DNA from 2 places in the Alteromonas sp. AWJ4_197 genome. Region 2 is predicted to be linked to the other one. Evidence: riboswitches for the same ligand, from Rfam matches in the RefSeq annotation. Region 2 holds a riboswitch; the other holds the start of a gene.
What was found. Region 2 has a riboswitch for thiamine pyrophosphate ahead of ACXAGC_RS12880 (TonB-dependent receptor). Riboswitches for the same ligand answer to the same signal wherever they lie in the genome.
Positions count from the first base shown of each region.

Region 1 (7,412 bases), on a different contig from region 2:
CCTTAACAGCCATATCCGGCAGAAATGCTTCTGCGGCAGGGGATATCAGCGCAAGAAAATCCTGCCAGTGCCGGACGGGGCGTTGTAGTGCTGACATCACATCTGCCGCGCTTTTGCTGTAAAGCGCAAGCCTCACATCGTCCCAGTCTGTGCGGGACAGCTCTTCTGCCACTGTCATGATAACCCTGCCAGAAACTGTGTGAACGGGCTGGTGGCAGAAGCTCGGGAGTTAACCGGTGCGGCACCGGCCAGCCAGGCCTCGCGGCCGGCATCCACGGCTTTTGCAAACGCACTGGCCATGGCAACCGGTTGGGTAGAGGCAGAAATGGCGGTATTTACCAGTACTGCATCAGCGCCCATTTCCATGGCTTCGCAGGCATGAGAGGGAGCGCCGATCCCTGCATCAACCACCACCGGGATTCCGGCCTGTTCAATGATGATATGCAGGAACTCGCGGGTTTGCAGGCCTTTATTGGAACCGATAGGTGCGCCAAGTGGCATCACTGCTGCGCATCCGGCTTCTTCTAAGCGCTTGCACAAAATAGGATCCGCATGACAATAAGGCAGCACGTTAAAGCCTTCTTTACACAACACTTCAGCGGCTTTGAGTGTTTCCACCGGGTCTGGCAGCAAAAAACGCTGATCGGGATGAATTTCCAGTTTCAGCCAGCTGGTACCTAACAGCTCTCTGGCCAGACGGGCCGCATAAACCGCTTCTTCCGCTGTCGCCGCACCGGAAGTGTTCGGCAGTAATGTAACCGGCAGCGAACGTAGAACGCTGAGGGTAGGGTCGGGCACGTCGCCTTTTGAAAGCCGTTTAAGTGCCAGCGTAACAAGCCGGGTCTGGCTGGCGACCAGGGCATCTTTCATGATGTCAGGGTGACTGAATTTCCCTGTACCGGTGAATAATCTGGATGTAAAAGTAGTGCCGGCAATTGTCAGCATCATTAACCTCCCGCTACCAGAGTAAAGAGTTCTACGGCATCGTCAGGTTGCAGCTTATGATGTTGCCACTGGCTGGCCGGAATGATTGTCTGGTTTACCGCTACAGCCACTGACGGGGTTTGCTGCAGATAGTCACTGATCGCATCGGCGAGCAGGCTGCCTTCTGGCAGAGTAAGCTTGTCACCGTTACACAATATGTTCATGGTTTTCCCCCGATATGATTTGAGCATGCCGGACACGCCGGATTTTTATTGATTCTGAAATGCCGCAGGGTGAGGGCGCGGCCGTCGTAGACGTGAAGTTGTCCGAAATCCACAGGCTGAATGCCGCACAGGTAACTGAGTGCAAGGCTGGCCTGGAACTGACCGGCAATGGCAACTACAGGACTAAATATTCCCTGCTCTATGCACGTTTGTGGGTGCTCACTAATCTGTTCCATGCATTCATAACAGGCCGAACCGGATACCGGATTCTGCGCCAGCGCCGTGGCGGAAAAGCCTGCGGCACTGGCGGAAATGAGCGGCAGCTTATGTTCAAGGGACAGTCTATTGACAAATTTTCTGCTGGACACGCTGTCTGTGCAATCCAGCAGTAACGAACAGTACGGCAGGTGAGTGGCAAGTCTGACGGGATCGGCAGGGTCGTAGATACATCTTATCTGACACCTGCCATGCATGGCTGTCAGTCGCGACCGTGCAGCATAGACTTTCTTTTGTCCCGCATCGGCTTCGGTAAACAGCCACTGGCGGGGTAAATTACTGATTTCCACCATGTCATGGTCGATCAGCACAATTTCGCCCACACCGGCAGACACCAGTGCCATGGCTACCTGACAACCCAGTCCTCCGCAGCCGAACAGCATGACTTTTGATTGCATGAGTTGCAGCTGGGCTTCCTCATCAAAATTATCCAGCAGTAAATGACGGCTGTAGCGGGAATACAGTTCAGTGGTCAGCACGGCGGCACCTCCCGCGCAATGCGTTGACGGCGTCTTCCGGGTTATCGCTTTCTGTAATAGCCGTTACGACGGCAATGGCATCTGTGCCTGTGGCAGCCACGGTGTCGATATTACTCAACTTAATACCGCCGATGGCCACAGTAGGAATGCCGTGATATTTGCAAAGTGACACGTAGTCAGCCAACCGCGCCGGCCCTTGTGGTGCAGAGGGCATATCTTTCGTTCTGGTAGGAAAAATATGACCCAGCGCTATGTAAGAAGGCCGGATTTGAATGGCGCGGCACAGCTCTGCATATCCGTGAGTCGAAATGCCCAGCCGCAACCCGGCACGGGCAATGGCACTCAAATCGGCAGTGGCGAGATCTTCCTGCCCGAGATGCACACCATATGCCCCGTGTTCAATAGCCAGTTGCCAGTGGTCGTTGATGAAAAGCTGGGTGTTGTAACCGGCAGCCATAGTTACTGCTTCGCGGATGGTTTCACTCAGCGCTGTACCGGCGGATTTTATCCGCAACTGGATAATCTTAAGATTTAAAGGGAGAAGGCGCTGCAGCCATTCAAGGCTGTCGACCACCGGGTAAAGCCCGGGCGCAGAATCCAGCAAGTTAGGGAAAGAATAGTTATTCTTTGCCGGTATCAAGCCTTCAAAAACTGCCGGGAAGTAGGGAAGCAGTGAGGCGGGAAGCGACGGGGCCTGTTGTTCAACGAGCATCCCACGTTCAGACGGTGGGCGATGAAGGACAGCCGTTTCAGTCAGAACAAGCTCAGCCTGTTGCCAGGCTGCGGCAACCACAGCTGCGGCCAGCGAAACCGCATCTTCGGTAAAGTATTGCTCAGCCAATGCACCGGCGATAGCCGATGCAAGCAGGCAACCGGAACCCCTTAAATCAAAAGGCTGCCGTGCTTTGTGCACAAAACGCCGGACGTTTTCTTTGCTGTACAGCACATCACAGATTTCCGCCGCGTTCCCGGAGTCGGGCCGGAGCGATGACTCTGGTCTGTGACCGCCTTTTACCAGTACCTGATCGCAGCCGGAAGCGATAAGCTGATGGGCTGCTGCCAGCTCATCTTTGGCTTGCCGTAACGTAAAGCCTGTCAGCCAGGCCAGTTCACCATAGTTCGGCGTGATGAGCGTGACGTAGGGCAATAGTCCGGCGATAGCATCAAACGATAATTCACCGAGCTTACTCTTTGATGATGTCTGTAATACAGGGTCCCAAATTACGGGAATTTGCGGATATTCAGACAGTTTCTTAATAAGCACACGGATCTGTTCATCATTCGCCAGCGCACCCACCTTTATCACCGCAGGGATCTGCGGCTGAAAAGCGACTTGCAGTTGTGCCGAAAATGACGCCGGCGATACCGGAGAAACGTGCAGCACGCTGTCATGAGTTTGCGCGCTGACCAGCGACACCACATTGAGCTGGTGGACAGCAAAACATTGCAGCGCACGCTGGTCCTGCTGTAAACCGGCGGCGCCGGAGCTGTCGGTGCCGCCAATGGTTAAAACACGGGGTAACATTATTCGCCCTCAGCAACGGCAGCATCAACGTAGAGAGCGCGGCCGGAGGCAGAAAACTTCTTCGCCATATCGGCCATGCCCTGTTGCTTCGCTTCTTCCGCCTGTGCATGGTCACGGACTTCCTGAGAAATCTTCATGGAGCAGAATTTCGGACCGCACATGGAGCAGAAGTGCGCCACCTTGCTTGAAGCTTGCGGCAGGGTTTCGTCGTGATAGGCGCGGGCGGTAAACGGATCCAGTGCCAGATTAAACTGGTCTTCCCAGCGAAACTCAAAGCGGGCTTTCGACATGGCATTGTCGCGTATTTGTGCGCCGGGGTGACCTTTTGCCAGGTCTGCTGCGTGGGCGGCAATTTTGTAAGTAATCAGGCCCTGCTTCACATCTTCTTTATCCGGCAGGCCAAGATGCTCTTTGGGGGTGACGTAGCAAAGCATGGCACAGCCATACCAGCCAATCAGTGCTGCGCCGATCCCGGACGTGAAATGGTCATACCCCGGGGCGATATCCGTTGTCAGCGGACCAAGGGTGTAAAACGGTGCGCCATGACAATGAGATAACTGCTCATCCATGTTCTCTTTGATCAGGTGCATAGGCACGTGGCCCGGACCTTCTATCATCACCTGAACGTCATATTCCCACGCGATAGCTGTGAGTTCGCCTAAGGTGCGCAGCTCGGCAAATTGTGCTTCATCGTTGGCGTCTGCAACGGAACCGGGGCGCAGACCGTCACCCAGTGACAGGCTTACGTCATATTGAGCGCAGATTTCACAGATTTCGCGGAAATGTTCATACAGAAAACTTTCCTGATGATGATACAAACACCATTTCGCCATAATGGCACCACCACGGGACACGATACCCGTAACGCGCTTAGCGGTTAACGGTACAAAGGGTAAGCGCACGCCGGCATGGATAGTAAAATAATCCACCCCTTGCTCTGCCTGTTCAATCAGGGTGTCACGAAAAACCGGCCAGTCGAGATCTTCAGCGACGCCATTGACCTTTTCCAGCGCCTGATAAATGGGCACTGTGCCAATGGGCACCGGGCTGTTACGCAGCAGCCATTCACGGGTTTCGTGAATATTGCGGCCGGTGGATAAGTCCATGATGGTGTCTGCGCCCCAGCGTGTGGCCCAGACCAGCTTTTCCACTTCCTCTTCAATGGACGAGGTCACCGCGGAATTACCGATGTTGGCATTCACTTTGACCAGGAAGTTTCGTCCGATAATCATCGGCTCAGCTTCAGGGTGGTTGATGTTGGCCGGAATAATCGCCCGGCCTTCTGCGACTTCACGGCGCACGAACTCGCCGGTGATTTCCGGTGGTATGTTTGCGCCGAAGGCTTCTCCTTTGTGCTGCTGGTTCAACAGTTCATTTTTGATCGCAGCGCGACCCATATTTTCGCGGATCGCGATGTATTCCATCTCCGGCGTCACTATGCCCAGGCGGGCATAGTGCAATTGCGTTACTACCTTGCCGGCAGCGGCTTTACGGATGGTATTTTTCGCCTGAAAACGAATAGATTCTGAGGTGATGTCTGCATCCCGCGCCTGCGTATAGGATGATTCAGATGCGGCAATGGCTTGCGTATCGCTTCGTGCGTTAATCCACTCAGCGCGGCAATGCGGAATGCCTCTGGTCACATCGACTTCACAGGCCGGGTCGCCAAATACACCGGAGGCGTCGTATACGGGAATATCCGGATTGATTTCTTCTTCCTGTTCGCTGATGCGGGTAGGAGACTGGGCAATCATCCGCATGGGCACACGAATGGACGGGACAGATCCTTCCTCGTACTGGCGGAAAGAATTAGGAAAAGCTTCACCTTTCAGTGATTGTATAAATGTTTGTGCCTGCTGGCGTTTCTCGCGTCGTGTTGACATAGCATTTGTTCCTTTTCGGGTGATAAATGCTTGTCAGGAGTGAGTACACAAGGGGCAACACCGGCAAACAGACGGTCGTCTGTTGTGATGGTGGAACGGTGTTGCTGCTTGTTCCCTTCGCAGGTATTAGCCTGATCAGGTTCTACGGATCCCGCAATGCGGTCTCAGCTTGCTTTCATGTGAAAGACGAAGCACTCCGACAAGTTCTGTTTTTACTATAATCATGGATTAGAAAAGAAAACAAGCTTTGTCTTAACGACAGAGTTGGGGCTTTCAACGTTGCAACGCAGAAAGTATCTGGTTCATATCTCCACTTTCTTGTACTCTTCCAACAGATTTTCAGGTCCGGAGCACCGGATTTTGCTGTTCGGTAAAGAATAGGCAAACAGCACTTACTACAGAGACATCCTATGACGTTGTGGGAACTTACTACCAAACAGCAGGCGTTAATCAGCTCGGTTAATTCAGACCTGGCTGAGAATGTGAAAGAGCGGCTTTCTGAAATGGGCATTCAAGTTGGCAGAGATATTCAGTGTGTCAGAAAAGGCCCGCTGGGTGGGCCAATCGTGATGCAACTGGGTGGCAGTGTGTTTGCTATCGAAGAAAATCTCGCCGCACAAATCGAAGTTGAAGTGCGTAACTAACGCTCACTTTTCCGCTGTCGCCAGTAACAGGATACCTCTTTTTCATGCAACGCATTTTAATGGTCGGAAAGCCCAATTCCGGTAAGAGTCTTTTATTCAATCAATTAACCGGTCTGCGACAAAAAGTCGCTAATTATCCCGGTGTTACCGTGGAAGTTAAACGGGGTCAATGTCAGGATTTTGAAGTGGTGGACTTGCCCGGCACTTATACGCTTCGTGGCCTGAGCCGTGATGAAGAAATCGCAATTAAAGAAATCACCGCATCGGTAGAACGTGACGATACCTCTCTTGTGGTTTGTGTACTTGATGCCACCCGTTTAGAGCGCAGTTTAGTGCTGGGGCTGCAGGTGCAGAAACTGGCAAAAGCCAACAATAAAGCTGTACTCTTTGCCCTCAACTTCATCGACGAAGTCCGCAGGATCGGCGAAGATATCGACACAGAGACGCTGAGTAAAGAATTGGGTAGTCCGGTAATGGCACTGTCGGCAAGAACCCTGGACGGGTTACACGAATTTAAGCAGACCATGCTGTCTGTTGCCAGAGCGCCGTCAGGTCATGTCCCGACGACATCCCTGGCAGAAGGGGAGTCCGCGGTAAACCAGAGTCAGGCACTGGCTTCAAAGTACGGCCTGCAACTGGATGTTGTGCTGAAAAATCAGAACAGCTTCGACCGCTTCCTGTTAAACAGCTGGACCGGCTCTCTGGTATTCCTCGGCGTCATGTTCGTACTCTTCCAGAGTATTTTTACCCTCGCAGCCCCCCTGATGGACGGCGTGGAAACGCTGATCGGCAGCGTTGCTGAAGGTGTCAGTGCCATTACGCCAGAAGGTATTGTTACCGACTTTTTTAACGACGCCATATTCGGCGGCTTAGGCTCTTTCCTGGTGTTCGTACCGCAAATTATGGTACTGACCTTCATTATCGGCTTGCTGGAAGACAGCGGTTATCTTGCCCGCGCGGCGCTGATGTGTCACCGCCCGTTGAGCGCAGTGGGTTTATCAGGCAGAAGTTTTATTCCTTATCTTTCGGGTCATGCCTGCGCCATTCCTGCCATCATGGCGGCCCGTACTATCGAGTCGCCGCACAAGCGCCTTATCACCATGCTGACCATCCCGCTGATGTCCTGTTCAGCCCGTTTGCCGGTTTATGCCTTGCTGGTTGCGGTACTGGTGCCGGAAGACGGTACTTTCCTGGGCATTTTTGGTCTTCAGGGGGCTGCCTTCTTCGGCCTGTATTTCTTCGGTATTATTACGGCCCTGATTGTCAGCCAGTTTCTGTCGCGCTTCTTACCGGGAGATCTGGAAGAGTCAGACATGCCGTTCATTCTTGAATTACCCACTTACCGTTTACCACACTGGAAGCCATTAACCTTCCGTGTTATCGACAGCGGGTTGCAGTTTGTCCGCCGCGCTGCACCGATTATTTTCGTGGTGTCGGTGGGGATCTGGATCCTGGGT
Region 1 covers NZ_JBSWWW010000003.1:177,944-185,355, reverse strand. Annotated here, with positions in the region: gene thiH (2-iminoacetate synthase ThiH) at 1-178, opposite strand, end outside; gene ACXAGC_RS07425 (thiazole synthase) at 175-945, opposite strand; gene thiS (sulfur carrier protein ThiS) at 948-1,148, opposite strand; gene ACXAGC_RS07415 (HesA/MoeB/ThiF family protein) at 1,145-1,903, opposite strand; gene thiE (thiamine phosphate synthase) at 1,890-3,428, opposite strand; gene thiC (phosphomethylpyrimidine synthase ThiC) at 3,428-5,311, opposite strand; TPP riboswitch at 5,407-5,520, opposite strand; gene ACXAGC_RS07400 (FeoA family protein) at 5,722-5,955, shown strand; gene feoB (ferrous iron transporter B) at 6,000-7,412, shown strand, end outside.
Region 1: linked by a shared signal. The riboswitch ahead of thiC (phosphomethylpyrimidine synthase ThiC) and the one ahead of ACXAGC_RS12880 (TonB-dependent receptor) in region 2 are both predicted to bind thiamine pyrophosphate.

Region 2 (7,412 bases):
GGTTTCCAGTGCTGCCTGCCAGAGGGCAGCAGTGACATTTACCACCCGGCGCTGCTGTTCACAGGCAAAGATGACCTTCTCTTCAGCGGCCCCGCTTAAAGCGGCGTAGTGTTTATACAAGCGCAAAGCGGCTTCGTCATTTAACTGATTAATCGCAGCACAGGATGCCACATCAAAATAACGATTGCCGCTGGCAGCATATTCCCAGTCTACGATAACGGGTTTAGCGCCACCGGCTCCGGTTCTCACAATGTGCGGCAAAGACAGATCGTTGTGACAAAGCACCGCCTGTTCAGCAGGCGGCTGCTGTGCATCACCGGAATCAATCACGTTTCTCAATGCTTCAGCCAGGGGATGACTGCTCTCAAGATCTGCACTTTCAAAATAGCGCACCAGTCTGGGCTCAAGACACAGAGGTGGCGCGTCAATAGCTGTACAGTGAATGGTGTGTAACGCAACGGCGAGCAGAATGATGCTGTCTTCACTGTTTGCGTTGTTCGCCGGTTCCGCATCCGTGGTGACCCAGCGTTCTGCCCACAGCGTGCAGTCAGGACTCAGCCACACAGGTTCAGGCGCAATGCCCTGACGGAACAGGCTGCTCTGAAGCGTAAACTGAGCATGTTTGTTTACACCGGTAAAACTATCACCGGCAGACCACTTAACAGCGAACTCACGCTCACCGTCAGTGATATTGAACAGGCGGTTCACATCCCCGCCCTGCCGTGATTCACAGATGGCATTACCGCTAAGCTTCAACGGCTCTGCTAACGCTTTAACGATAAGCGCGGGCGTCATGTTCCTGCATCTTCCATTGTTTCAGCCATTGTGCATAACCAAATACGGCAAATCCGACATATCCCAGAAACAGACACGCTGACAACATCAGGCCGCTTTGTGCGTAAAGATAAGCTGAAGCCAGATTGATCACTATCCAGTACAACCAGTTCTGTAAAACCTTATGGGCCACCATCACGGTAGTCACCACACTGACCACCTGAATGCTTGCATCAAGCAGCAGATGTTCGCTGTTGAACTGCCCCTGTGCCCAGAGGGATAAGCCCCAGGCAATCAGGAGTAGTCCCGGCACCAGCATGGCATGGGTATACCATGGCCAGGAATGCACCCGGTCGTCGCCGGCAGCCTGACGATTCCACTGATAATACCCGTATCCTGCCATCACCATGTAATACAGATTCAGGATGGCCTGAAACGGCAGTGTGACCTGCCAGAAGAGCCAGGTATAAATAGCCGTGCTGATAAATGCACAAAGCCAGCACCAGCGGTTTTGCCTGGCAGCCAGCCAGACATAGGCCAGCGCCAGCACCACAGCAACCCACTCGGCCAGTGATGTCGCGGCTATCTGTTCAAAGAAATGCGGGATGAAATCAGTCATCCTGATCCTTACGGGCCTGCATCACATCGAAGTTCAGAAACTTGGCCACAAAAATGGCCTGCCCGACTTCTTCATGGGTGCGCTGCATTTCTTTCCCCAGTACCGCCATAACGTCGGCATACTCGCCGGTGACCTGTGTACTGGTAGAACAGGTCGTCACATCAAGGGTGTCGTAACTGTTCAGTCTGTCAATGAACGACTTTATGGGTGGAATGTATTCATTCACCAGAGGATACAGAGATAACTCAACCATGACCTGCATAGAGATTCCTTAAAATTGAAAACGGGCTGTGACGCCGAACTGTCTGCCGTCACCTAACTGATAATAAGGTTCAGCAAACTCATAGTAATCACGGGGGTCGTTACTGAATCCACCGAAACCGCGGGTGTACCAGGTTTTATCAAACACGTTCTTCACCCACAGTGTGGTGCGCAACATGCCTTTTACCCAGGTGATATCTGTGTTGTACAACGTTGTGGCCGGCGCTGTTTCATCATGGCCATCAGAGAAGCGGTATTCGTCTTTAAAGTCCATATCAGCGCGCCATACCAGAGAATCAGTCAGCCACAACTCACTGAACAGGTTCGCTGTATATCTGGGTGCCTGAGCCTGACGCTGCTTACTGACATATTCACCGTCGGCTGTCTCGTAACCTTCAAAGGTGGCACTGAGGTAACCGGCGCTGGCCTGCACTGTCCAGGACGACGTTGCCTGCCAGGAAAGCTCCAGTTCTGCCCCTTTATTTGTGCCCACATCGGCATTCGCCGTAATATCGATAAAGGCGGCAGAACCGTCTTCACGTTCCTGAACATCAAAATCGCTGATTTGGGTATCTTCCCTTTCCATGAAGAAAACTGCTGCGCGGGCTGTCAATTCAGGAACAAACAATTTGCCTTTGTAGCCTGCCTCATAGTTCCAGTTGTATTCCGCATCAAAGAAGCGGCGCTCGCGGCTAACCTGCTCATCATAGTTAATGCCGGCACCTTTGTAGCCTCTGGATACGCTGGCATACAGGTAGTCCCCTCCCATATCCCAGGTCAGTGCAAGTTTGCCGCCGGTCATGGTCGTGTCATCGTCGTACACAACCTGCGCATTATCAGCATAATCATAGGCATAATTTTCAACACGCAGCGCGGACGTCAGCAATAAAGACGGAGTCAGCTGTGTATCAAGCTGACCGTAAACCGCTGTTGTCTGCGGTTCGAAAGTACTGATAAAGTCGCCGTCAGCATAAGTATACTGACGCAGTAGATCCTGTTCACTCTGATTGATGCGGCCGCCGATAACCCAGGTCGTAGTGTCATTGAAGATTTTTTTATCTTCTGCAGAAGTAAAACGCACCTCGGCAGATTGTTGGGAAACATCCCGGTAATATGCATCAAAGGACGTATAGCCCCAGGGGTGGAAACCGGTGTAGGTCCAGTCTTCGTCGTAGCCGTAAGCGATATCATGACCGGCCATAGTCGCAATGATTTCCAGCAAACCTCCGGCAGTTTCATGATTGATATGTGCACTGACCGCTTTAGTTTCCTGCTCATCAAAGCCGGGTTCATCAGACAATGTGTGACGGTTGTTATCCAGTGAGAAAGCATCGTAACCGTTATTGATATCGTACCAGCGTAAATCCACCGCAACGGATGTTTTGTCAGTCACATCCCACAGTGTGCCCAGCCTTACTGCATTCTCATGAATCCCGTTGGTATCGTCGGCACCCAAAAAGTCATTTTCAATAAAACCGTCACTGCTGTTGTGCACAAATGCTGCACGCCAGGCCAGAGAATCAGACGCTTGTCCGCCATGGGCACCTTCAGCGCGGAAGAAAGATGTGTTTCCCACAGACAATTCAAAATGACTGTCACTCTCTTCTGAGGGGGCATTGCTGACAATCTTAACCGCACCAGCCAGGGCACCGGTTCCGAAGACTGTCGCCTGCGGTCCCCGGTAAACTTCTACCTGCTGTGTATCAAAAAGTACACCTGCTGCAGCAAGACCGGAGAAATCAAAATCGTCGACCAGGAAACTGACTGAAGGATTAATCGGTTCAGCAAACTGGCTGCGCTCACCAATCCCCCGGATCTGAATAAAACGTCCGCGGGATGCTCCGGCCGCAAAATTCACATTCGGCGCAATACTTAATACGTTGTCAATATAGGTAGCCTGACGGCTGTCCAGGCGGTTGCCTGATAACACAGAAGCGCTGGCACTGAGTTGATCGAGAGTCGCTGTGCGGAAATCACCGCTGACGGTAATACGTTCGATGTCTGCTGTGTCATCAGCAAAAGCAGGCAGTGCAAGTAGTGCGAGAAGGATTGCGTTTTTTTTCATTAGGATCTCTTTAATCATCAAAAAGATCCGGCTTTACGGCAGGTATTGAGGTTTTCAGATTGCTTTTATCACCATCCCTACGCCGGTATTATCCGGATCAGGTTTAAGGGTTCCCATGGAATGGATCTCAGCCGTAAAGACGGCACCCCTTGGCCTAATGCTTATTACGGAGTCCGCAAATTAAGCGAGGGCAGTCTAACAACTTCAGTGACTTAGTCAAGTTGCCGGCAGCCCCGAAAAAGCAATAAAAAAGCCCGCGATGTGACGTGGCGGGCAATGAAGGTCAGGCGACCTTCTGATTCTGGCGTCTTGTGCGCCATCCCATAAACCCTATTCCCAGAAGGATCAGTGACATGGCGGTTGGCTCACTGACTTCTGTAATAGAGGCATTCCGGAAGCGAACCTTCATATCTCCGCAACCGCTGGCTGCATCACAATCGTTAATGAATACGATGTCGGTAATAAGTCCTGACATGTAATCATCCAGAGTAATAGAGAAGGTCTCCCAGGCTGGTTCGCTGGTATAAGTAAAGTCATCCAGACCGAAATTCTGTGTGCCACCCAGAGCAAACGTGCGGCTGGCATCGTTATTCTGTTCACCGGCAGAGAAATCTGCCAGCCAGATCCCGCCAATCTCAGAGTAAGGGTTTGCATTAGTATTGTTGTTGCCCGGCGTCATACGAAATTCAAATGACAACAAAATATCTGAAGCAGAATTGTCTAAATCCAGGCTCTGGATCCCGAAAGCATCATCCAGATTTAGTGTGAACCAGCTGTTTTCGCGCAGGTTCAGTACGCTGCCATTATTTGTCCATGTTCCGTAGTTAGACGTGCCGCTTTGTTGATGTGCAGTCAAAGTCTGGGCTGCGAAGTCAATATCGTAGCTGCTGATAATGTTGGCGTTAGCCGTGAATGCCGCACAGAAGCCGGTTAGCAGGGCTGCAGTTTTGATGCTAAATTTCATTTATGTTCCTTGAGCAGTGTGTGCCTGAAAATAGTTAAACAACTTCACTGCAACCCGGCTGTCTTATGGCGGTATAAGACCCGTGGCTTTCCGTCCCTGCCTCACGACAGGTTTGGCAAATCTACTCTGTGGAAGTGACGTTTCCACCAATGAGTCGACGGTTGTAATGATAGGGAGAGGCCCGCAAGTAAAACAGGACACTTCTGAACGAAATCCGGTACAAATTTGTACCAACACAAAATTCACCCTTTTTCTGTCAAGCCACAGGTAATTCTTATATCCTTGACTGAAGGGATCCGGTATAGGGAGCAAACGTGCAGTATCACGGTTTTTTCTGGTCGGCAGTCATCCGCGCTTTATTGAGTCTGAGAAGGGATAACGGACTTGATAACGAATATGACACAACGATGCTCGAAAGCGTCACACAAATAGAAAATGAGAAAATGGACGATGACGGGCTGGCGTCTATTCTTCACTCTCTTTGTCCTGCCAGTGAATATGAGACAATTGGCCGCTCCCTGATTGGCTATCTTGATTTCAACAAAATGAGTAATCTGGTGGTGTATCTCACGGCCAGTAAGCATATTGATGACGCACTCCATGTACTGGGGAAACACTACCACTATATTCTGGGCAACAGTGCAGCATTGACCGTAAAAACTGACGGAAATGAAACCTGTCTCCGGTTTCAGCCGTCATCACACCCTGTTCTTACTGAATTCCGCTGCTATTTTCTCCTCGCTTTGTGTCGTCACCTCGCCGGCAGAAAATTCGACTTCACCACGGTCACCTTACCGCCATCCGGCGAACATCTGGTAAGCCTGTTAAAGCCAGTCAGCAGCGGAGATATCAGACATGAGGGAGTCGTTGTAAGCCTGGTTTTTAATAGTAAGTGGCGTACACAGGCGTCGTTTTACTATTCTCAGTCGATTAAAAAAATGCTGGCGGGAAACCTCGACACCAGCAATGATTTGCCGTTAAAACAGCAGGTTAAAGAAGCATTTCTCAAAGCCCCGAGCCCGGCACGGATCCGTTCGGAATGGGTAGCGACGCAACTCGGTCAGACGGAGTCCGCTTTTCGTCGCCAGTTAAGGCAAGAGTCAATTTCCTTCAGCGCATTACTCAAAGAGTACATTCATGACCAGTCATGTCACCGGTTACTCAGTGGCGAAAAAACGGAAGACACCGCCGCCCGCCTTGGCTTCTCTGACCGCCGATCCTTTGAGCGCAGTTTTAAGGAACATGCCGGGATCAGTGCAGGACAGCTACGCCAGCTTGGCAACCGCCTGCGTTTTCAAAAAGGTAACGGTAATCTCATTAATGTGGTGGAGAACCTGCCTCCCCTGCCCAATTCAATTCAGTCTCTGCTGAATATGGACTGCGAAACAATGACGCTGGCGGATGTGATCTCCCTGATTGAAAAAGATCCGATTTTTCAGGCCCACGTTATGAGCAAGGCCAGCAGAGCGGTTTATGGCTCTGTACCCAAAAATCTTGAACAGGCAATCGGCCGGAATCTCGGGCTCGGCAATATCCGGAATCTTGCCGTAATTTTCGCAGCGCAGCAGTTGCTAACCTCTCAATGCCGGTTTGATAAAGTTAACCTGCTCACTGATGCGATGCTGCTGAGCCTGACTATCTTTCAGCGCCTGTTCGGTTTTAACCGCTTAAACGAGGACCAAACTGAGCAGGTCAAACAGCTTTTACTGTTTGGCACATTATCCCTGTTTCTAATTTTTCACGACGAATGTCTGTTTTCCGACGGCGCAGTCACTCACTGGGACGAAAGTGCTTCATTTGACGTTTTCCTTAACCGTATCAATGATGAATACGGCGTTTGCCTGTATGGTGCAACATCGTTAATGTTACTGAGATGGGGTTTTAACAGTGCAGTGAATCAGCAATTGTGGAAACTGTGCAGCAACGACGAAAATGGAAATTCTGACAACCTGACGGGTCAGATCACATTGTGTCATACTATTGCATTTAATCTGTTGAATTCACAGGAAACACCTGAATACAGTCAGGATACGCTGACTAAGGTGCAAAGTGAGATGCTGGAAGAGATCGTGACGAGCTGGCGGATTTCAGCGGCCTGAGATCAATGATCAGTGCCGCTTACCCGCATCAGAACTTGTGAGCAGGCGGCTTTAACCGTTTATTCTGCATTCAGATTCAGGCTGCGGATTTCAGCCTCTGTTTGTGCTTTCAATATCTCCATCGTTTTACCATGGGGCGTCGGAGTACGGGAATCCGGATCGAGAGTTACAAAAACAATATCATCAGCGAGACATATGGTTTTCTTGGTCGCTTTATTTCTCACCAGACATGTTACCGTAATCGACGTACGCCCCACCGATTTAGTTTCCAGACCAAACTCAACGATATCGCCCTGTAACGCCGGGGATTCAAACGTAATTTCACCAATATGCTTTGTGACCAGACAATTTGTTTCCAGCTGACAAATAGCGAAAATTGCCGCTTCCTCATCAATCCATTCCATCGCCCGGCCACCAAATAAAGCATTGGCGTAGTTAAGATCATTGGGCATGACAAGCCGGCGGGATAAAAAGCGCATTCGAATTCCTCGTAAACAATAGATAAAATAGCGGCTGGATTATACGTTAAATGATATCAAATGGCTCAGACAACTGTGACTGACTGGCTTACAGCACCCTTGTTTTGTAATACCAGCGATTATCACCGGCAAAGACTGGTGATCCATGGCG
Region 2 covers NZ_JBSWWW010000005.1:264,972-272,383, reverse strand. Annotated here, with positions in the region: gene ACXAGC_RS12895 (phosphotransferase) at 1-795, opposite strand, end outside; gene pnuC (nicotinamide riboside transporter PnuC) at 773-1,393, opposite strand; gene ACXAGC_RS12885 (hypothetical protein) at 1,386-1,655, opposite strand; gene ACXAGC_RS12880 (TonB-dependent receptor) at 1,665-3,719, opposite strand; TPP riboswitch at 3,777-3,879, opposite strand; gene ACXAGC_RS12875 (hypothetical protein) at 4,003-4,683, opposite strand; cyclic di-GMP riboswitch class I at 4,729-4,810, opposite strand; gene ACXAGC_RS12870 (helix-turn-helix domain-containing protein) at 4,998-6,782, shown strand; gene ACXAGC_RS12865 (acyl-CoA thioesterase) at 6,842-7,261, opposite strand; gene ACXAGC_RS12860 (GNAT family N-acetyltransferase) at 7,322-7,412, shown strand, end outside.